Regions from separate parts of the Streptomyces sp. NPDC008317 genome, predicted to be linked through region 4. Evidence: riboswitches for the same ligand, from Rfam matches in the RefSeq annotation. Region 4 holds a riboswitch; each other region holds the start of a gene.
What was found. Region 4 has a riboswitch for cobalamin ahead of ACFY9V_RS18450 (CbtB-domain containing protein). Riboswitches for the same ligand answer to the same signal wherever they lie in the genome.
Positions count from the first base shown of each region.

Region 1: it holds a riboswitch for cobalamin, as region 4 does, so the genes downstream of both, metE (5-methyltetrahydropteroyltriglutamate--homocysteine S-methyltransferase) here and ACFY9V_RS18450 (CbtB-domain containing protein) in region 4, are expected to answer to the same signal.
Region 2: it holds a riboswitch for cobalamin, as region 4 does, so the genes downstream of both, ACFY9V_RS25605 (hypothetical protein) here and ACFY9V_RS18450 (CbtB-domain containing protein) in region 4, are expected to answer to the same signal.
Region 3: it holds a riboswitch for cobalamin, as region 4 does, so the genes downstream of both, ACFY9V_RS15775 (ribonucleoside-diphosphate reductase subunit alpha) here and ACFY9V_RS18450 (CbtB-domain containing protein) in region 4, are expected to answer to the same signal.

Region 1 is NZ_JBIBFQ010000003.1:633,334-638,448, forward strand. It holds gene ACFY9V_RS12415 (Gfo/Idh/MocA family oxidoreductase) at 1-1,049, shown strand, start outside; gene ACFY9V_RS12420 (hypothetical protein) at 1,086-1,439, opposite strand; gene metE (5-methyltetrahydropteroyltriglutamate--homocysteine S-methyltransferase) at 1,696-4,005, opposite strand; cobalamin riboswitch at 4,170-4,392, opposite strand; gene ACFY9V_RS12430 (undecaprenyl-diphosphate phosphatase) at 4,533-5,115, opposite strand, start outside.
Region 2 is NZ_JBIBFQ010000008.1:210,625-215,739, reverse strand. It holds gene ACFY9V_RS25610 (prenyltransferase/squalene oxidase repeat-containing protein) at 1-2,556, opposite strand, end outside; cobalamin riboswitch at 2,663-2,796, opposite strand; cobalamin riboswitch at 2,847-2,993, shown strand; gene ACFY9V_RS25605 (hypothetical protein) at 3,103-4,539, shown strand; gene ACFY9V_RS25600 (ABC transporter substrate-binding protein) at 4,518-5,115, opposite strand, start outside.
Region 3 is NZ_JBIBFQ010000004.1:559,935-565,049, reverse strand. It holds gene ACFY9V_RS15780 (ribonucleotide-diphosphate reductase subunit beta) at 1-931, opposite strand, end outside; gene ACFY9V_RS15775 (ribonucleoside-diphosphate reductase subunit alpha) at 931-3,336, opposite strand; cobalamin riboswitch at 3,547-3,692, opposite strand; gene ACFY9V_RS15770 (hypothetical protein) at 3,770-4,012, opposite strand; gene ACFY9V_RS15765 (helix-turn-helix domain-containing protein) at 4,102-5,055, shown strand.
Region 4 is NZ_JBIBFQ010000005.1:294,155-299,269, forward strand. It holds gene ACFY9V_RS18430 (alkene reductase) at 1-44, opposite strand, end outside; gene ACFY9V_RS18435 (MerR family transcriptional regulator) at 210-629, shown strand; gene ACFY9V_RS18440 (cobalt-precorrin-6A reductase) at 538-1,365, opposite strand; gene cobF (precorrin-6A synthase (deacetylating)) at 1,362-2,135, opposite strand; cobalamin riboswitch at 2,191-2,339, shown strand; gene ACFY9V_RS18450 (CbtB-domain containing protein) at 2,442-2,591, shown strand; gene ACFY9V_RS18455 (CbtA family protein) at 2,634-3,497, shown strand; gene ACFY9V_RS18460 ((2Fe-2S)-binding protein) at 3,502-4,320, shown strand; gene ACFY9V_RS18465 (HoxN/HupN/NixA family nickel/cobalt transporter) at 4,424-5,115, shown strand, end outside.

The DNA.
Region 1 (5,115 bases), on a different contig from region 4:
CGGGCAGCATCGCCGACGACGCCCATGTCCCCGCGATCCGGGCGCTGTCCGGGCAGCTCGACCTGGTGGCGGTCGCGGACTCCGACCCGGCGCGGGCCGGGGACTTCGCGGCGCGGCACGGCATCGCGCGCGGTTACGACGACCCGCTGGAACTGCTGGCCGTCGAACGGCCCGACCTGGTGGTGATCTGCTCCCCGTCGTTCACCCACACCGATCTGACGGTGGCCGCGCTGGAGGCGGGTGCCTGGGTCTACTGCGAGAAGCCGCTGTGCGGTTCGCTGGCCGACCACGACCGGATTCTGGCCGCGGAGCGCGCGACGGGCCGCTGCTGCGCGCCGGTCTTCCAGTGGCGGGCGGGGTCGGGCGCCGCGCACGTACGCGGTCTGCTGCGCGACGGTGTGCTCGGGCCGCCGCTGCTGGCGCTGTGCCAGACCACCTGGTACCGGGGCGCGGATTACTACGCGGCCCCGTGGCGCGGTCGGCGCGCCACCGAACTGGGCGGTGCCACCGTCACGCAGGGCATCCACGCCATGGACCTGATGCTGTGGCTGATGCCCGACTGGGCGGAGGTGAGCGCGCGGATCGCGACGGTCGACCGGGACATCGAGACGGAGGACGTGTCCCTCGCCCATGTCGCCTTCGCCTCCGGCGCGCAGGCGTCGATCGTGAACAGCGTCGTGTCGGCGCGCCAGGAGTCGTATCTGCGGATCGACTGCGCGCGGGCCAGTACGGAGCTGCGCCACCTGTACGCGTACGGCAACGAGCACTGGACGTTCACCCCCGCGCCCGACCGGCCGCCGTCCACGCCCGGCTGGGACACCATCGGCGCCGAGGTGCCCGCGCACCAGGCGCCGCAGCTCGCGGACCTGGTCGCGCGGATGCGGCGGGGCGAGCCGCCCGAGCACACGGCGGCCGACGCGCGCCGCACCACCGAATTCGTCACCGCCCTCTACAAGTCGGCCGCGACCGGCCGCCCGGTCCCGCGGGGCTCGATCGGCGCGGACGACCCCTTCCACCGGTCCTGGTGGGGCGCCCCGCCCTCTTCCTGACGGCTCCCGCGCTCCCCCGGCCCGCGCGCCGCGCCCTCACCGCCGGGCGGTGCGCGGGCTCCGGCGGCGCAGGTACTCGAGGAGCAGGACGTTGGCGAGGGCCGCGGCGATCAGGAGGACGACATTGAGCGTCGCACTGCCCGCGCTGAGCCAGGCGGCGTCGTCGCCGTCGGCGTTCGTGGTGGACGCCCACAGCCCGCCCACCCCCTTGAGCAGCGCGTAGCCGCCGTAGACGAGGACCAGTGCCGCGATCCCGAAGGGCAGGGTCACGGCCACGGCCAGCAGGTAAGGAAGGCTCGTCCCGGTGACGGCGCCGAGCACCGCCAGGACGGCCACGACCGCCATGTACAGGCCCTGGACGGTCCGCCATCCCCATGTCGCGCCGCGCATCGCCGTACTCCCCCCGCTGACGAACCACCACCGCACATGACTGTAGGCCCGGCGTGCGCGCGGGGAGCCGGGAGGGCCTCGCCATACGGGCCGGAGGGGCCATACGGGCCGTACGCGTCGCATACGCCGCACGCGCCGTACGCACACCGCGTCGAGCCGGGACAGGCGGCGGCGCGCCCGGCCGGGAGAGACGGCGAAGGCTCCGCGCGTCCCTCCCTGCCGTCGCGACCGCGTCACGCGGCCGTCGGCCGGAGCCTCACAGCTCGGCGCGCACCGTACGGGCCGCCGCCACCAGATTCTCCAGCGACGCCTTCGTCTCGGGCCAGCCGCGGGTCTTCAGGCCGCAGTCGGGGTTGACCCACAGCCGCTCGGCGGGGATGGCGAGCAGGCCCTCGCGCAGCAGCGAGGCCGCCTCCGCCGCGTCGGGCACCCGCGGCGAGTGGATGTCGTACACGCCGGGTCCCGCCTCGCGCGGGTAGCCGTGCGCGGCCAGTTCGGTGGCGACCTGCATGTGGGAGCGGGCGGCCTCCAGGCTGATGACGTCGGCGTCGAGGTCGTCGATGGCCTGGACGATGTCGCCGAACTCGGCGTAGCACATGTGGGTGTGGATCTGGGTGCCGGGAGCGACGGCGCCGGTGGTGAGCCGGAACGCCTCGGTGGCCCAGTCCAGGTACGCGGGCCGGTCGGCGGCGCGCAGCGGCAGGGTCTCGCGCAGCGCGGGCTCGTCGACCTGGATCACGCAGGTGCCCGCGGCCTCGAGGTCGGTGACCTCGTCGCGCAGGGCGAGCGCGACCTGCCGCGCGGTGTCGCCGAGCGGTTGGTCGTCGCGGACGAAGGACCAGGCCAGCATGGTGACGGGACCGGTGAGCATGCCCTTGACCGGGCGGTCGGTGAGCGACTGGGCGTACGACGTCCAGCGCACCGTCATCGGCTCCGGCCGGGAGATGTCCCCGGCCAGGACCGGCGGGCGCACGTACCGGGTGCCGTAGGACTGCACCCAGCCGTGCCGGGTGGCGAGGTAGCCGGTGAGCTGCTCGGCGAAGTACTGCACCATGTCGTTGCGTTCGGGTTCGCCGTGCACGAGCACGTCGAGGCCGGTCCTCTCCTGGAAGGAGACGACCTCGCCGATCTCGGCCCTGATCCGCTCCTCGTACCCCGCGGTGTCGATCCGGCCGGCCCGCAGGTCGGCGCGGGCGGCGCGCAGGTCGTCGGTCTGCGGGAACGAGCCGATGGTGGTGGTCGGCAGCAGCGGCAGGCCGAGCCGGGCGCGCTGGGCGGCGGCGCGCTCGGTGTACGGCTGGGAGCGGCGCCCGTCGGCGTCGGTGACGGCCGCGCTCCTGGCGCGTACGGCCGGGTCGCGGGTGATCGGGGAGGCGGCGCGGGAGGCGAGGGCGGCGCGGTTGGCGGCGATCTCGGCGGCGATGGTGTCGGTGCCCTCGGCCAGGCCCTTGGCGAGCGTCACGATCTCGGTGGTCTTCTGCGCGGCGAAGGCGAGCCAGCCCAGAATCCGGGGGTCGATGTCGCGTTCGGGCGCGGTGTCGAGCGGGACGTGCAGCAGCGAGCAGGACGCGGCCACGTCGACGCGGTCGGCGAAGCCGAGGAGGGTGGCGAGGGTGGCCAGCGACTTCTCGTAGTCGTTGATCCAGATGTTGCGGCCGTTGACGACGCCCGCGACGAGCCGCTTGCCCGGCAGTCCGCCGACGGCGGCGAGGCCGTCCAGATTCGCGGCGGCGGCGTCGGTGAAGTCCAGCGCCAGGCCCTCGACCGGGGCCTTGGCCAGGACGGGCAGCGCCTCGCCGAGCCGGTCGAAGTACGAGGCGACCAGCAGTTTCGGCCGGTCGGTGAGGCCGCCGAGGTCGCGGTAGGCGCGGGCGACGGCGTTCAGTTCGGCCGGGGAGCGGTCCTGGACGAGCGCGGGCTCGTCGAGCTGCGCCCAGGTGGCGCCCGCGGCGCGCAGGTCGGCGAGGACTTCGGCGTAGACGGGCAGCAGCCGGTCGAGCAGCGTCAGCGGCTCGAAGTCGGCGGCGACGCCGGGGGCGGGCTTGGCGAGCAGCAGATACGTGACCGGGCCGACCAGGACGGGCCGGGCGGTGTGGCCGAGTGCGGCGGCTTCCTTGAACTCGGCGACCTGCTTGGCGGAGTCGGCGGTGAAGACGGTGTCGGGGCCCAGTTCGGGGACCAGGTAGTGGTAGTTCGTGTCGAACCACTTGGTCATCTCCAGCGGCGCCACGTCCTGCGTGCCGCGGGCCATCGCGAAGTAGCCGTCGAGCGCGTCCGCGGTGACGGCCGACCGGTGCCTCGGGGGGACGGCGCCGACCATGACACTGGTGTCCAGCATGTGGTCGTAGTACGAGAAGTCGCCGGTCGGCACCTCGTGGACGCCCGCCTCGGCCAGCTTCCGCCAGTTCGAGCGGCGCAGGTCCGCCGCGGTCTGCCGGAGGGCGTCGGCGGTGACGCGGCCCTTCCAGTAGCCCTCGACGGCCTTCTTCAGTTCACGGTTCTCACCCTGGCGGGGGTAGCCGTACACGGTGGCCCGTGCTGCCGCGGCTGCGGACTTCGCTGTCACGGAAATCTCCTTCGCGAGATGACTCCTGGCCTCCCGGCGACGGGACGCGAGCGCGAAAGGGAGGTGACAGACCCGACGGACCCACAGTGCCCCGCAATGGCACCGGTCCGTCCGATATGCACGCCGACCCGCCCACGAGGTCACCGGGATATCCGTACGCGAACGGTCGCGTACGGGCGACGGGCAGGTCTTCGGACTCGCGGGCACGTCCGCCTGAGGCGGACACCTACTGACCGTCGCTTCCCAGGTCCGGTACGTCGGACCCAGTGCGTATGACGGCGGTCGTTCCCACTCACCGCTGCGGGGCAGTCCCGGATTCGCACCGGGTTCCCTCTTGCGACGCGACCGCCTGGCTGACGGACGCGAACCTGTCGCACCGGCCAGGCTAGAGCGCGGACCACGCTCCGGTCACGTCGGACCACATTCCGGACGGCGGCCCCGGCCCTGAACCGGTCCTGGCCCTGCCATGACGCGGCCCTGGCCCGGTCCTGACCCAGCCCTGACCCGGTCCTGGCCCGGTGCGCGCTCTAGCCGGAGGTGGCGCCCGCGCCCGCCGCGACCGCGCCCGTCGCCACCAGCGCGATGATGACCACGCCGAGCAGCACCCGGTAGATCACGAACGGCGTGAAGCTGCGGTGGGAGATGTACTTCAGGAACCAGGCGATGGCCGCGTAGCCGACCGCGAAGGCGATGACCGTCGCCAGCATCGTCGGGCCCCAGGCGGGCGCCGGGCCGCTGCCGAGCTTGAACAGCTCCAGGCCGCCGGAGGCCAGCACGGCGGGGATGGCCAGCAGGAACGAGTAGCGCGCGGCGGCCTCGCGGCTGTAGCCGAGGAACAGTCCGGCGCTGATGGTGCCGCCGGAGCGGGAGACGCCGGGGATCAGGGCGAGCGACTGCGCCAGGCCGTACCAGAGGGAGTGCCGGAAGGTCAGCTCGGTGATCGGCTTGGGGCGGCGCACGGCGCGGGTGCGGTCGGCGACCGCCAGGACGAGTCCGAACAGGATCAGGACGGTGCCGGTGATCCGCAGGTCGCGCAGGCCGTTCTCGATGGTGTGCTGGAATGCCGCGCCCAGGACGGCGATCGGGACCGTACCGACGATCACGAACCAG
Region 2 (5,115 bases), on a different contig from region 4:
CGCGAGGTCGCGCAGCAGGGTGCCGAAGGACGTGCCGACCGCGCCGCCGACGGCCTGCGTGGAGGCGCGTACGTCGGACTGCTTCTGGTCGGTGTCGGAGGCGACCCGGAAGCCGCCGTCCGCGTTCTGCTGCGCGGCCAGGAACGCGCGCGCCTTGGCGATCTGCGCGCGGTACCCCGTGCCGCCCAGGGTGAGGCCCTGGACGGCGAGGGCGGCGGAGTTGACGGAGTCACCGGCCGCGCCCCGGAAGCCGCCGTCGCCGAGCTGCTTGCTCGCGATCCAGGCCGCGCCCTTGGCGACCGCCTTGGCCGCGGCGTCGCCGGGCACCAGGTCGAGGGCCATGATCGCCATCGCCGTGCTGTCCACGTCCTGGTCGCCGGCGGCCGGGATCAGGCTCGGCCAGGCGCCGCTGGAGTCCTGGAGGCTCTCCAGGTACGCGACCGGCCCGGCCGCCTTGGCGGTGTCACCCGCGCGCAGTTGGGCGATGACGCCGAGGGACTGGGAGAACACCGAGGTGGCGTAGGCGTAGTTGTTCCTGGCGGCGCAGCCGCCCGAGGTGTCGGCCGCGGCGCAGACGGTGGCGTCGAGCGCGGCGATCAGGTCGTGGCCGCCGAAGGCGCGCGGGTCGTTGCCGGTGACCTCGGCCGCGACGGCCTCCTTGGCGAGCGAGCCGCCCTGCGCGTAGGAGGTACCGATCAGCGTCCAGTCGTCGATGCCGCGGCCGGAGCCGTCCTTGCCGTGCTGGAGGAAGTCGGTGATCCCTGCGAGGGTGTCGTCGGCGCCGCCGGTCGCGGCCAGCGCGAGCACGCCGTCGACGGTCAGGCCGAAGTCGGCGAAGCCGGTGTTCTGGCCCGCGCCGGACTCGTAGTAGTGGCCGTCCACGAGATTGCCGCGGTTGATGAGGTACGCGACGCCCTTGGCCAGGTCGGGGGTTGCCGCGGCCGGGGTGGTCGGTCCGGTCGTGGGCGGGGTGGTCGGCGCGGTCGTGGGCGGGGTCGTCGGCGCGGTGGTGGGGGGCGTCGTCGGCGGGCTCGTCGGGGTGTCGCCGTAGGTGAGGCTGCCGAGGTCGCTGGAGGTCACGGCGAGGACGGCGGCGGTCGAGGCGTACAGGTCCGGGTCGGTGCCGCCGGAGCCGTCGGAGGCGAAACCGCCGCCGTCGGTCTGCCGGGCGGCGAGCCAGGAGCGGGCGGCGGCGGCGCGGTCGGTCTGCGCCAGTACGGTCAGCGCCTGGGCCGCGGAGGAGGTCGTACCGGTGTCGCCGGAGGACGCCCCCTCGTACGCGAGGTAACCGCCGTCGGCGGACTGCGTCTTGGTGAGGTACGCCCGCGCCTTGTCCAGCACGTCGCCGGTACCGGGCAGGTGCTTGAGGGCGACGACGGCGTCGGCGGTCGAACCGGGATCGGACGTGCAGCGCTCGCCGGGCGAGAGCATCGAGCCGGAGAATCCGCCGTCGGCGCACTGCATCCCGGTGAGCCGGTCGACGGCGGGCCGCGGCACGGTGGCGCCGCCGCGGGCCAGCGCGAGCAGGGCGCGGGCCTGGGTGCCGGGCGAGAAAGCGCCGTGGAAGTCACCGGCCGCGGTGCAGTTGCCGAGGCTTCCGGCCGCCGCGCAGACGTTGTCCGTCAGGTCCTTGAGCAGGTCGTGGCCGCCGAAGGAGGTGGGGTCACCGCCCAGGATCTCGGTGAGCAGCGCCAGGTTGGCCGCCGCGGCCGGGCTCGGCACGGTGACCGTGGAGTCCGGGAGCAGGTAGTCGTCGGCGTGCGCCGTCAGAAAGGCGTCGATCGCGCGGATCGTGGCGTCGGGGCCGCCGGCCGCCGCGAGTGCGATGGCGGTGTTCGCGGTGGCGCCGAAGTCGGTGCCCCAGCCGTCGAAGACGTGGTCGCCGTCGGTGAGTTGCCTCGTCAGCCAGGTGGCCGCGGCCGCCGTGTCGGCCTGTCCGCCGGGACCGGTCGGGGGCGTGGTCGGCGGGGTGGTCGGCGGCGTGGTGGTGTCGTGGGCGCGGACGGAGTCCGGTGTGAACGAGGGACCGCCGGTGCTGCCGCCGATGTCGGTGGGGCCGAACACCCACGCCTCGACCTCGCCGTCCTGCGGGTGGTCGCCGAGCGCGCCGAGCGGGCTGTACGTCCAGGTGTCCTGTCCCGCGGGCGCGATCCAGAACGACCAGTACGCGTTCGCGGGCGGGGTCAGGACGCACGCCTCGTCGGCGGTCGTCGGGTACTGCGTGCCGCTGTCGAAGCCGTCGTTGCCGATCCGGCAGATGAAGCCGGGGCCGTCGTGCACGGTGCCGGTGGTGGTGAATCCGGCGTTGTGCAGCAGATTCATGCCCGTGGTGGGGTGCGCGTCGCAGCCGCGCAGCACCGGGCCGTTCCAGTGCCCGTAGTCCACCGCGACGATCGCCCCCGAGGTGGGTGTGCAGTCGCCGATCGGGTCCGCGCCCGCCGGGGTCGCCACCGAGACCAGTCCGGCCGTGAGGCTGCCGAAGGTCAGCGCCGCCGCGGTGAGCAGGACGACGATGCGCGGCCGTCTGTGACGGCGGCGCGGGACAAGACGAAGCACGGGTGGCCCCCCGGGTCGGCCGACGGGGAGGGCGGGCCGCGGAGGCGAGGCGGCCTGGCGGTTGACGCGGCCGTCCTGTCGTCCGTGCCGTAGTCCTCGACGGCGATCGTGACTTGCTGCTCAGCGCAGGTGATCCGGCTCGCCCGCCTCTCGGAGGGCCTACGGTTGCGGGTCAGCGCCGGACTTGGACCGGCTTCCCCTGGCTGCTGAATCGGAAATACGTTTCATAGCACCACGTCGGCGTGTGCCCCGTCAACGTGGCGGGCAGTTGCCTTCACCACTCCCCCGCGACCCTTACGTCACGCGCGTGCTGCGCTAGCCTCGGCTGGTCGCCGACTGGGGGAATCCGGTGAGAGTCCGGAGCTGACGCGCAACGGTAGGGGCCGCCTTTCGCGGTGGTCCGAGCCCGATCACCCGCTCGGAGACGCAGCACGTGCGGAAGCCTGACCACGCGTTCGGGCGGCGACCGCCTCGGCGCGGGCCGGTCGTGAGGACAGCCGTGTGCCGGGGCGCGAGGCGCCCCCTTCCAAGGAGAGTCCTCCACCCATGACCGTTCCTGTGACCGTGCCCTCCCGCACCGCCCGGCGCCGGGCACTCGCCGTCGCCGTACCGCTGGCGGCCGGAGCCCTGCTGTTCTCCGCGACCGCGCCCGCGCGGGCGACCTCGACCCCGGCGCAGATCGCCACGTCCAAGGCGAACGGCGTCGCCTATCTGAAGTCGCTTCAGGCCGCCGACGGCTCGTACGCGGGCGGCGGTCTGTCCAACGAGTGGGCGTTCAGCGCCTTCGCCGCCGCGGGCACCGCGGCGGCCGACGTCTCTCCCGGCGGCGACACCACGAAGAACGCCAGGACCGTCTACCGGAATCTGCTGGCCACCGCCGCGTGGCCGTCCGCGTCGCCGGTGGTGACGGACTACGAGCGCGGCGCGCTCAACGCGTACGCGGCGGGCATCGATCCGGCCCGCGTCGGCACCGGCCGCAATCTGATCGCGGACATCGCCTCGTACTGGCAGCCCGCCTCGCCCGGCTACTTCGGGCCGCCCGCCAACTTCAACGGCACCGTCTTCGGGCTGCTGGCGCTGGCCGGGGCGAAGACGCAATCGGGCGGGCAGCGCGTGCCGCAGGCCCTGCTCGACGCGTCGGTGGCGGTCGTGCGCGCCAACGAGCACACCGACGGCGGCTGGAACTTCTCGAAGGCAGCGGGCGATCCGACACAGCTCGGCGCCGCGAGCGACATCGACATGACCGGCGCGACCCTGGCGTCGCTGTGCTCGGCCGGGGTGCCCAACACCGACACGGCCGTCGTCGCGGGCAAGAACTTCCTCAAGGGCAAACTCGTCAACGCCACCGGCGCCTTCACCTCGATGTTCGGCGCGAACACCGACTCCAACGGCTGGGCCGTCTCCGGCCTGAACGCCTGCGGATTCAACGCGCAGGGCACGGACTTCACCACCGCGGCGCGCAAGACGCCGGTCGACTTCCTGCTCGCCCAGCAGTTCAGTCCGGGCGGCGGCTTCCGCTACCTGCCCACCGACACGAGCCCGTCGGCGTACGCCTCGATCGACGCGGTCCGCGCGGTCGCGGGCGGCGGCTTCACCGCCACTCCCCCGGCCCCGGTCACTCCCGGCGCGCCCACCTGGGCCGCCACCACCGACTTCACCAGCGGCTCCACCAGCAAGCTCGCGCTCGTCGTGGACAACGGCGGCGGTTCGCTGAAGGTGTGCTCGGTGCCGGTCGCGGCGACCGGTACGTCCACGACGCTCGGTACGGTCCTGGACGCGGCGGCGTCGTCCGCGACGCCCGGCGGCTGCGTCACCGCCGTCACGCCCGCCACCGGCACGGGCACGGTCACGGCGCTCAACGGCACCGTCAACTCCGGTACGGCGACGTGGAAGTCGAGCCTGGACGGCTCGGCGCCGATCGCCGCCTCGCGCGGCACGACCGTCCACCTCGGTGACACGGTCTACCTGCGGTACGGGAGCTGACCGGCTCCCGCCAGCGGGCGCGCTTCCGCGGCGGTGACCGGTTCCGCCGGTTCGACGCCGTGGAGCGCGTGGGCCAGGACTTCGGCGCCGCGCACGACGCGGGGTCCCGGCCGGTTGAAGTAGGCGGGTCCGTCCAGGACCCACACGCGCCCGTCGCGCACGGCGGGCAGGTCGGCCCATGAGGGGTGGCCGGTCAGCAGGCCGGCCTCCTTCAGGGTGCGCTCGGGCGGGAAGCCGCACGGCAGCAGCACGACCGCTTCCGGCGCGGCTTCCCGCAGCGCGGTCCACTCCATGGGCGCGGTGTGCTCGCCCGGTCGCGCGAGCAGGGGTTCGCCGCCCGCGCAGCGGATCTGTTCCGGGACCCAGTGCCCCGCGGGCCACAGCGGGTCCAGCCATTCGATGGCGGCCACCCGCGGCCGGGGGCGGCCCGCCACCCGCTCCCGTACCGCCGCCAGCCGCTCCTCCAGCTCCGCCGTCCTGCGGGCCGCGGCCTCGGGAACGCCCAGCACGTCACCGACCTGGCGCACGCAGGCGAGTACGTCGGGCAGGGTCTTCGGCTCCAGGCTGATCACGCGC
Region 3 (5,115 bases), on a different contig from region 4:
CCTGGACGCCCTGCAACTCCATGAAGGAGAAGGGGTTCTCCGAGCCGTAGACCGGGGGGAAGCCGAGGCGGGCGAGGCGCTGGTCGGCGACGCACTCCAGGTAGGCGCGCATGGACTCGGTGTTCATGCCGGGCAGGCCGTCGCCGCACAGGTCGCGGCCGAACTGGAGCTCGGCCTCGACGGCTTCGCGCAGCATGTCGGTGACCTGCTGCCGCAACTGCTCGTCGAAGAGGTCCGGCTCCTCCTTGCGGACGGTGTCGACCACGTCGAAGGCGAAGCTCATGTGCATGGTCTCGTCGCGGAACACCCAGTTGGTGCCGGTCGCGAGCCCGTGCAGCAGGCCGCGCGAGCGGAACCAGTAGACGTACGCGAAGGCGCCGTAGAAGAACAGGCCCTCGATGCACGCGGCGAAGCAGATCAGGTTGAGCAGGAAGCGGCGGCGGTCGGCCTTGGACTCCAGGCGGTCGATCTTCTCGACCGAGTCCATCCAGCGGAAGCAGAACTGCGCCTTCTCGCGGATCGAGGGGATCTCCTCGACCGCGTCGAAGGCCGCCGCGCGGTCCTCGGGATCGGGCAGGTAGGTGTCGAGCAGCGTCAGATAGAACTGGACGTGCACGGCCTCCTCGAAGAGCTGGCGGGACAGGTACAGCCGCGCCTCGGGGGAGTTGATGTGCTTGTAGAGCGTGAGCACCAGGTTGTTGGAGACGATCGAGTCACCGGTCGCGAAGAACGCGACCAGGCGGCCGATCATGTGCTGCTCGGCGGGGCTGAGCTTGGCGAGGTCGGACACGTCGGAGTGGAGGTCGACCTCCTCCACGGTCCAGGTGTTCTTGATCGCGTCGCGGTAGCGCTCGTAGAAGTCCGGGTAGCGCATCGGACGCAGGGTCAGCTCGAAGCCCGGGTCGAGCAGATTCTTGTCGGTGGACGTCATTACTGGCAGGCCTCGCAGGACTCGGGGTTCTCAAGGGAGCAGGCGATCGCGTCGGCGTCGGCGATCACCGGTACGGGGACGGGGGTGGCGGCCGTCTGCTGCTGGGCGCGGGCCGCGCGGGCGATCCGGGTCGCGGGCCGGGACCGCAGGTAGTACGTCGTCTTCAGGCCCTGCTTCCAGGCGTACGCGTACATCGAGCTGAGCTTGCCGATGGTGGGCGTCTCCAGGAACAGGTTCAGCGACTGGCTCTGGTCGAGGAACGGCGTACGCGCCGCCGCCATGTCGATCAGGCCGCGCTGCGGGATCTCCCACGCCGTGCGGTACAGCTCACGGATCTCGGCCGGAATCCAACTGAAGCCGTTCACCGAGCCGTTGGCCTCGCGCAGCGCCTCGCGGGACTGCGCGTCCCACACGCCGAGCCGCTTGAGGTCGGCGACCAGGTACGAGTTGACCTGGAGGAACTCACCCGACAGCGTCTCGCGCTTGAAGAGGTTGGAGACCTGCGGCTCGATGCACTCGTAGACACCGGCGATGGACGCGATGGTCGCGGTCGGCGCGATGGCCAGCAGCAGCGAATTGCGCATGCCGGTGGCCGCGATCCGGGCGCGCAGCGCCGTCCAGCGCTCCGGCCAGTTCAGCTCGGTCGCGTAGTGGTCGGGGTGCAGCACACCGCGGGCGGTACGGGTCTTGTCCCAGGCGGGCAGCGGGCCCTGCCGCTCGGCGAGGTCGCAGGACGCCTCGTACGCGGCGAGCATGATCCGCTCGGCGATCCGGGTGGACAGCTCGCGCGCCGCGGCCGAGTCGAAGGGCAGCCGCAGCTTGAAGAAGACGTCCTGAAGACCCATCACGCCCAGGCCCACCGGGCGCCACTTGGCGTTGGAGCGGCCCGCCTGCTCGGTCGGGTAGAAGTTGATGTCCACGACCCGGTCGAGGAAGGTCACCGCGGTCCTGACGGTCTCGTCGAGCCGCTCCCAGTCCATCTCGCCGCCCGCGCCGCCCCCCGGGGTGGCGAAGGCGCCCAGGTTCACCGAACCCAGGTTGCAGACCGCGGTCTCGCCGTCGTCGGTGACCTCAAGGATCTCGGTGCACAGATTCGAGGAGTGCACGGTACGGCCGGGCTCCGCCGTCTGGTTGGCCGTACGGTTCGAGGCGTCCTTGAAGGTGATCCAGCCGTTGCCGGTCTGCGCGAGGGTCCGCATCATCCGGCCGTACAGCTCGCGCGCCGGGATCGTGCGCTGCGCCAGGCCCTTGGCCTCGGCCCTGCGGTACGCGGCGTCGAAGTCGTCGCCCCACAGGTCGACCAGCTCCGGCACGTCGGACGGCGAGAACAGCGACCAGTCGGCGTCGGTCTCCACGCGGCGCATGAACTCGTCCGGGATCCAGTGCGCCAGGTTCAGATTGTGGGTGCGGCGCGCGTCCTCACCGGTGTTGTCGCGCAGTTCGAGGAACTCCTCGATGTCGGAGTGCCAGGTCTCCAGGTAGACCGCCGCGGCGCCCTTGCGACGGCCGCCCTGGTTGACCGCGGCCACCGACGCGTCCAGCGTCTTCAGGAACGGCACGATGCCGTTGGAGTGGCCGTTGGTGCCGCGGATCAGCGAACCGCGCGAGCGGATCCGGGAGTAGGACAGGCCGATCCCGCCCGCGTGCTTCGACAGCCGCGCCACCTGGTGGTAGCGGTCGTAGATCGAGTCCAGCTCGTCCAGCGGCGAGTCCAGCAGGTAGCAGGAGGACATCTGCGGGTGCCGGGTGCCGGAGTTGAACAGGGTGGGGGAGCTGGGCAGGTAGTCCAGCGCGCTCATCAGCCGGTAGAGCGAGGCGACTTCCTCGGCGGCGCGCACCGAGTCGTCCTCGGCGAGACCGCAGGCCACGCGGAGCATGAAGTGCTGCGGGGTCTCGATCACCTGACGGGTGATGGGGTGCCGCAGCAGGTAGCGGCTGTGCAGGGTGCGCAGGCCGAAGTAGCCGAAGCGGTCGTCCGCGCCGGCTGCCAGCGCCTCGTCCACCAGCGCGTCGAGCCGGGGCTTGTGCAGGGCCACGAAGGCGGCCGTGCGGTCGGCGATCAGGCCCTCGCGGTGCCCGACCGAGACGGACGCGGAGAACGACACCGCGCCCTGGCCCGCGGCCTCTTCGGCGATGGTCGAGGTCAGCAGCCGGGCGGCCAGCCGCGAGTACGCCGGGTCCTCGGAGATCAGGCCGGCCGCCGCCTCGGTGGCCAGGCTGTGCATCTCGGCCGCGTCGGAGGCGGCGTTACGGCCGCGCAGCGCGGCGGCGGCGACCCGGCCGGGGTCGGTGTCGGTCAGGTCGGCGGTGAGCCGCACCAGCGTACGCAGCAGGTCCGCGCCCGGGCCCTCGTCGGGACCGGCGGGAGGTCCGGGGAGAGGTCCGGAGGGGGGAGCCGAGGGAATCCGGGGGGCGACGGTGCGGAGTTCGGCTGAAGCGGGGTCTGCGGGCGCGATGGTCACGGTGGTGCTCTCTCCCTCGAACGCGGCGACGGCCAGGCGGGAGGAGCGGGTACGCGTGCGGAGGCGCACCCCTGCTCAGGCATGGGCGTGCCGCGACGCGTCCGCCGGCCCAATCCGCGAGGCCCGGACACAACTGCGCCCGTCGCTTGTGGGCGCTACGGGCGCGCTGGCGGCAGGTCCTCGGGCTGTGCGGGCGTACGCCCGCTCACCGTTGCGGGGCAGCGCCGGATTCGCACCGGCTTCCCCTGCTCGACAGCGAAGTTGAGCATACATGTAGTGCCGCGGTTCGCGTGGAAGCCCAGATGTTGTGTCGTGAGGGCGGGTCGCCGAGGTCGGCGCGCAAGCGCCGGAGGGGATTTTATTCCCTCCGGCGCCCTCAGATCCGCGGGGCCGCGACCGCTGTGAGGGCCGGTTCGCGGCCTGGTTCGCGGTCCGGTTCGCGGTCCGCGCGCGCGGCGCGTCTCGCGTGCGCCCGGCGTGTCGCCTCGGCCTCGCGGGCGGCGTCGGCCGCGCGGATCTGGCGGGTGATCCTGGCCTCGGCGCGCAGGCCCAGGACGGGGACGAAGGAGAGGATGAGGAGGAGGGCGGAGAGGGCTGCGATGTCCAGGAGAACGGTCATGGGTCAATCGTGCTCGCGCCGCTTACCCGCGAACAGTGGCAGGACCGCCGTACTACCGCGACATCCTGCCAAGTGGCATCCTCGGGAGCATGCTGAAGAACGTGGCCGCGGTACTGCTCGACGGTGTCCACCCCTTCGAACTCGGGGTGATCTGCGAGGTGTTCGGCCTCGACCGCAGCGAGGACGGGCTGCCCGTGTACGACTTCGCGGTGATCTCCGGCGAGGGCCCGACGCTGCGCACGCACGCCGGGTTCGAGCTGTCGGCCTCCTGCGACATGGACCGGCTGGACGAGGCGGACCTGATCGCCGTACCGGCCGGGGACTCGTACATCGACCGGGACTTCCCGCCGCAGGTGCTCACGGCGCTCAACCGGGCCGTGGAGCGCGGCGCGACGGTGCTCAGCGTGTGCTCGGGCGTCTTCGTGCTGGCCGCCTCCGGCATGCTCGACGACCGGCGCTGCGCCACGCACTGGCGGCACGCGGAACGCCTCGCGAGCCGGTACCCGCAGATCAAGGTCGAGTCGGACGTGCTGTACGTGGACGACGCGGGGGTGATCACCTCGGCCGGTACGGCCTCCGGCATCGACGCCTGCCTGCACCTGGTGCGCAAGGAGCAGGGCAGCGCCGTCGCCAACGGCATCGCCCGCCGCATGGTGGTGCCGCCGCACCGCGAGGGCGGCCAGGCGCAGTACGTGGACCGGCCGCTGCCGCGCGGGCAGAGCGACACCGTGGCCGGGGTGCTGTCCTGGATGGAACGGCACCTGGACCGCGAGGTGACCGTCGAGGAGCTGGCCGCCCGCGCCCACATGTCGCCGCGCACCTTCGCCCGCCGCTTCCAGCAGGAGACCGGCACCACCCCGTACCGCTGGCTGCTGGGTCAACGGGTGCTGCTGGCACGGGAGTTGCTGGAGGCCACCGACCACACCATGGACGCCGTCGCGCTCCGCGCGGGGTTCGGGAACGCGGCGACCATGCGGCATCACTTCGCCCGCTGGACGGGGACCACGCCACAGGGGTACCGGCGCACTTTCGCCTCGCGCTGAGGCGCGGGTCCCCAAGGCGCGGGCCGCACACCACAACGCGGCCTCGCGCCCCGGGACCCG
Region 4 (5,115 bases):
AGGGTCAGACCGCCGAGCCGGTAGCTGGTGAAGAGGTTCGTCACGTCGGGCTCCTTCATGCGTAGCGCGTCACTTCCGTATCGCCCGGTCGCCCGGACGCGACTGCTACGCTAAAACCTGACATTGACGTCAGAGGCAAGCTCTGTGACGCAGACCATAGCCCGCCCGGGAGCCACCGCCCGGGCGGTGGGAACAGCCGGGAGGACATCGTGCGGATCGGGGAACTCGCGGCGCGAGCCGGGGTCAGCGTGCGGTCCGTGCGCTACTACGAGGAGCAGGGGCTGCTCACCAGCGTGCGCAGCGGCAGCGGGCAGCGGCACTACACGGACGAGGAGGTCGAGCGCGTCGCCTTCATCCAGCGCCTCTACGCGGCGGGCCTGTCCAGCCGCACCATCGCCGAACTGCTCCCCTGCGTCGACTCCCCCAGCGAGGAGAACTCCGACGCCGCCCTCGACCGGATGGCCCTGGAGCGCGACCGCCTCTCGGCCCATATCGACGACCTCGTCCGCACCCGCGACACCCTCGACGCCCTGATGGTCACGGCGCGGACCCACCGTGACCAGGTCCTCGCGGGGACGGCCACCCCCATGGAGGCGGCCAGGTCCTGCGTGGGGCACGCAGCAGGCTGACGGCCTCCGCGGGGGTCGCGACGACGGGGACGGACTCCGGCGGGGGCGGGCGGCGGACGATCAGGACGGGGATGCCCGCCTCACGGGCCGCCGTGAGTTTGGGGGCGGTCGCGGAGCCGCCGCTGTCCTTGGTGACCAGGACGTCGATCCGGTGCTGGCGCAGCAGCGCCCGTTCGGACTCCACTGTGAACGGGCCGCGGGCCAGCAGGACATGGACGTGCGGGGGAAGCGGCGGGTCCGGTGGGTCGACCGAGCGTGCCAGCAGGAACGAGGCGGGCGCCGCGGCGAAGGCCGCGAGGTCGCCGCGCCCCGTGGTCAGGAAGGGGCGGCTCCCGAGGCCCGGCAGCAGGGCCGCCGCGTCCGCGACGGAGTCGGCCCAGTGCCAGCGGTCGCCGGGACCGGCCGCCCAGCCCGGCCGGCGCAGCACGAGCAGCGGCAGGCGTACGGCGCGGGCCGCCTCGGCCGCGTGGGCGCTGATGACGGCGGCGAAGGGATGCGTGGCGTCGACCACCGCGTCCACCCGTTCCTCGCGCAGCCAGCGGGCCAGCCCGTCCGCGCCCCCGAAGCCGCCGATCCTGACCCGGCCGTCCGGCAGCAGGGGCTCCGCGACCCGCCCGGCCAGCGAACTCGTCGTCACCAACCCCGGATCGGCCGCGAGCAGCTCCGCGAGCCGCCGGGCCTCCCCCGTACCGCCGAGGATCAGCACATGCCTCGACTCCGCGCCGGGCGAGGTCACTTGGGGACGCCGCGCCGCAGCAGATAGGTGTCCATGATCCAGCCCTTGCGCGCCCTGGCCCGCGCCCGTACGTCGCTGATCCGTTGCGCGAGGGCGTCGTCCAGCGGTCCGGACAGCAGGATCTCGTCGGGCGTGCCGAGATACGCGCCCCAGTAGATCTCCAGCCCCTGGCCGGTGAAACGTCCGAAGGTCTGGTGGGCGTCCAGCATCACCACCACGTCGTCCACCCCGTCCGGCAGCCCGCCGTCGGCGAGCCTGCGCCCGGTGGTGATCTGCACCGGCCGCCCGACCTGGTTGAGGCCCGTGCGGTGCTTGGCGGCCAGCGACGAGACGCTGCTGACGCCGGGCACGACCGTCCACTCGAACGCGGCCCTCCCCCGGCCGTGCACCTCTTCGAGGATGCCCAACGTGCTGTCGTACAGGGCCGGATCGCCCCAGACGAGGAACGCCCCGCAGCCGTCGTCCGGCAGTTCCCCGGCGATCAGCCGCTCGTAGATGTCGGCGCGGCGCCGTCGCCAGTCGTCAACCGCGTTCGCGTAGCCGGGAGTTGTCCGTTCCCGGTCGCGCTCCGGGTCGCGCGCGACGACCACGCGGTGCGGCCGTACGGCGTGCCGCCGCAGGATCTCCTCGCGCAGCGCGACCAGATCGGCCTTCTCCTCGCCCTTGTCGAGCAGGAAGAACACCTCGGTGCGGCCGATCGCCCGCACGGCCTGGAGGGTGAGCTGGTCCGGGTCGCCCGCCCCGATACCGATGACGAAGATCTGTTTCACGGTCCGGAGTCTCGCACAGCGGTCAGGGGCGTATGTCACAACGTCGCAGGCCCGATTGACGTGCCTGTTCGACAGCCCCTACGCTCAATTACGTGATGGCGTGAGGAAGCTGGTGAAAATCCAGCACGGTCGCGCCACTGTGTAGCCGGTCATCGAGGAGGTGGCCGGTGAGTCAGATACTCCGCCGTCACAACGCCCCATTCGATCGAGGGACGCCGAATCCCTGAAGGAGGCCCACCCGTGAGCTCTGTGTCCGCTCCCACCACCACCGCCACACCGGTTGTCCTGCCGGTCTCGAAGGCCGTGATGTGGCTGGTAGGCACCGCGATCCTGGCTTTCGCCGTCTACTACTTCATCGGTGTCGACCAGGGCGCGGTCAGCGTCTTCGGCAAGGACACCCACATCCACGAGTTCGTCCACGACGCCCGGCACTTCCTCGGTTTCCCCTGCCACTGAGTTCGCGCCGACGGAGCCGACAGAACAGACGGACAATTCGACATGGAAAAGAAACTCATCCTGCGCGGCATAGTCGTCGGCGCCGTCGCAGGGCTGCTCGCATTCCTCTTCGCGCGGATCTTCGCGGAGCCGGACATCAGTAAAGCGATCGACTACGAGAGCGGCAGGGACGACGCGCAGGCCGCGCTCGACAAAGCCGCCGGGCTGCCGATGGAGCACGCGGGGCACGAGCTGTTCAGCCGCACCGTCCAGGCGGACGTGGGCATCGGCGTCGGCATGATCTTCTTCGGCATGGCCATGGGCGCGCTCTTCGCGGTCGCCTACGCGGTCTGCCTGGGACGCGTCGGCAATCTGCGGGCGCGCAATCTCGCGCTGCTGGTCGCGGGCGGCGGATTCCTCGGCATCTACCTGGTGCCGTTCCTCAAGTACCCGGCGAATCCGCCCGCCATCGGGCACGAGGACACCATCAAGGACCGCACCGGGCTCTATCTGGTGATGGTCGTGTGTTCGCTGGCCTTTCTGGTCGGCGCGGCACTGCTCGGCAGAAGGCTCCAGGCCCGGTTCGGGAACTGGAACGCGACCCTGCTCGCCGGTGCCGCCTTCGTCGTCGCGATCGGCGTGGTGATGGCGCTGCTGCCGCAACTGGGCCACCTGGCGTACAACAAGGAGAATTTCGGCAACCACGCGACGGAGACGCCGCTGCCGCTCACCGACGACAAGGGCCGGATCGTCTATCCGGGATTCCCCGCCGATGTGCTGTTCTCCTTCCGCTTCTACTCGGTGGCCGCGCAGCTCCTGCTGTGGACGGTGATCGGGCTGGCCTTCGGCCCCCTGGCCGAGCGGGTGCTCGCCTCGCGCACCGCCCCCGCCGCGCAGACCGGCAGGACGGACCCGGTCAGCGCGTGAACCGATGAACGACGACGCGCCGCCGCCGTCCGAGCCGCCCGCCGAGGCGTCCCGGACGGCGGATCTCGCGGCCCTCGGCCCGTTCTTCGCCGCCGAGGGGCACCGCGCCGGTTCCGATACCGGCGCTCCCTGGCGTTCGATGGCCGAGCTGGCCGACGGCGGACCCGCGCTCGGCCACCGGGTGGCGGGCGTCAGGCGGTATCTCGCGGCGGCAGGCGGCCGGGAGGCGGGGGCCGTGGAACCGCGGGTCGCCGCGTCCGTGGCCCACCTCGGCCTGGTCGCCCGGGTGCTGTCGCCGACGCTGGCCCTCGCGGTCCTGCGCGGCGAGGTCGCGCCGGGCCTGCGGCTCGCCGATCTGCGCTGGCAGCCGGTCCTGGGCGGCCCCTTCCCGCTGTCGCTGCCGCACACGCCTCAGGACACCGGCCAGGACACGGCTCCCGGCGCGCCCGCGGGAGGGGAGGCCCTGGCCGCCGCCCTCGCCCGCCATCTGCTCGACGGGCCGGTGCGCGAACTGGCCGACGCCTTCGCGCCCTTCAAGGTGTCCCCGCACATCCTGTGGGGCAACAGCGCCTCCGCGCTGAACGGCGCCGCCGGGATGCTCGCCGCGGCGCGCCCCGCCGACGCCGGGCGCGTACGGTCGCTGGCCGCCCTGCTGCTGGACCGGCCGCCGCTGCGCGGTACGAGCACGGGGGCGCGTACGGGCGCACCGGGCGCGCCTTTCCGCCGGCGCAGTTGCTGCCTGATCTACCGGGCCGCGCCGGGGGGCGCGGGCGGCCTCTGCGGCGACTGCGTCCTCGCGCCGGTGGTACCGGCACCCCGCTGAGCTTGGGGCAGGCCAGGGTGGGCATCCTTATTGCCAGTACCTTGCAACAAGGACAGAGGTGCGTCTAGCTTGGCTTCGCCCGCTTCGACAAAGGACTGATGAAATGACCACCGCCACGTCTCCGGACGCACCGGCACCACCAGGGTCCCGCTGGCGCCGCATCGCCGGCTCGATGACCCGCGCCGAGTGGACGAGGGTCGGCGGCATGTTCGCCTTCATCCTCGCCCTGCACGTCATCGGCTGGTTCACGCTGGTGGCGATCGTGGCCCCCGAGCACTACAGCCTCGGCACCAAGTCCTTCGGCATCGGCATCGGCGTCACCGCGTACACCCTCGGCATGCGGCACGCGTTCGACGCCGACCACATCGCGGCGATCGACAACACCACCCGCAAGCTGATGGGCGAGGGCAAGCGGCCCCTGTCGGTGGGCTTCTGGTTCTCGCTGGGCCACTCCAGCATCGTCTTCGGCCTGGCCTTCCTGCTCTCGCTCGGCATCAAGGCGCTCGCCAATCCCGTCGAGGACGACAACTCCCAGCTCCACAACGTCACCGGCTGGATCGGCACCACCGTCTCCGGCACCTTCCTGTACGTCATCGCCTTCATCAACCTGGTGATCCTGGCCGGGATCTGGAAGGTCTTCCGGCAGATGCGCGAGGGCCACTTCGACGAGGCGGCGCTGGAGGAGCAGCTCAACAACCGCGGTTTCATGAACCGGTTGCTGGGCCGGGTCATGAAGTCGATCACCAAGCCGTGGCAGATGTACCCGCTGGGCCTGCTCTTCGGCCTCGGCTTCGA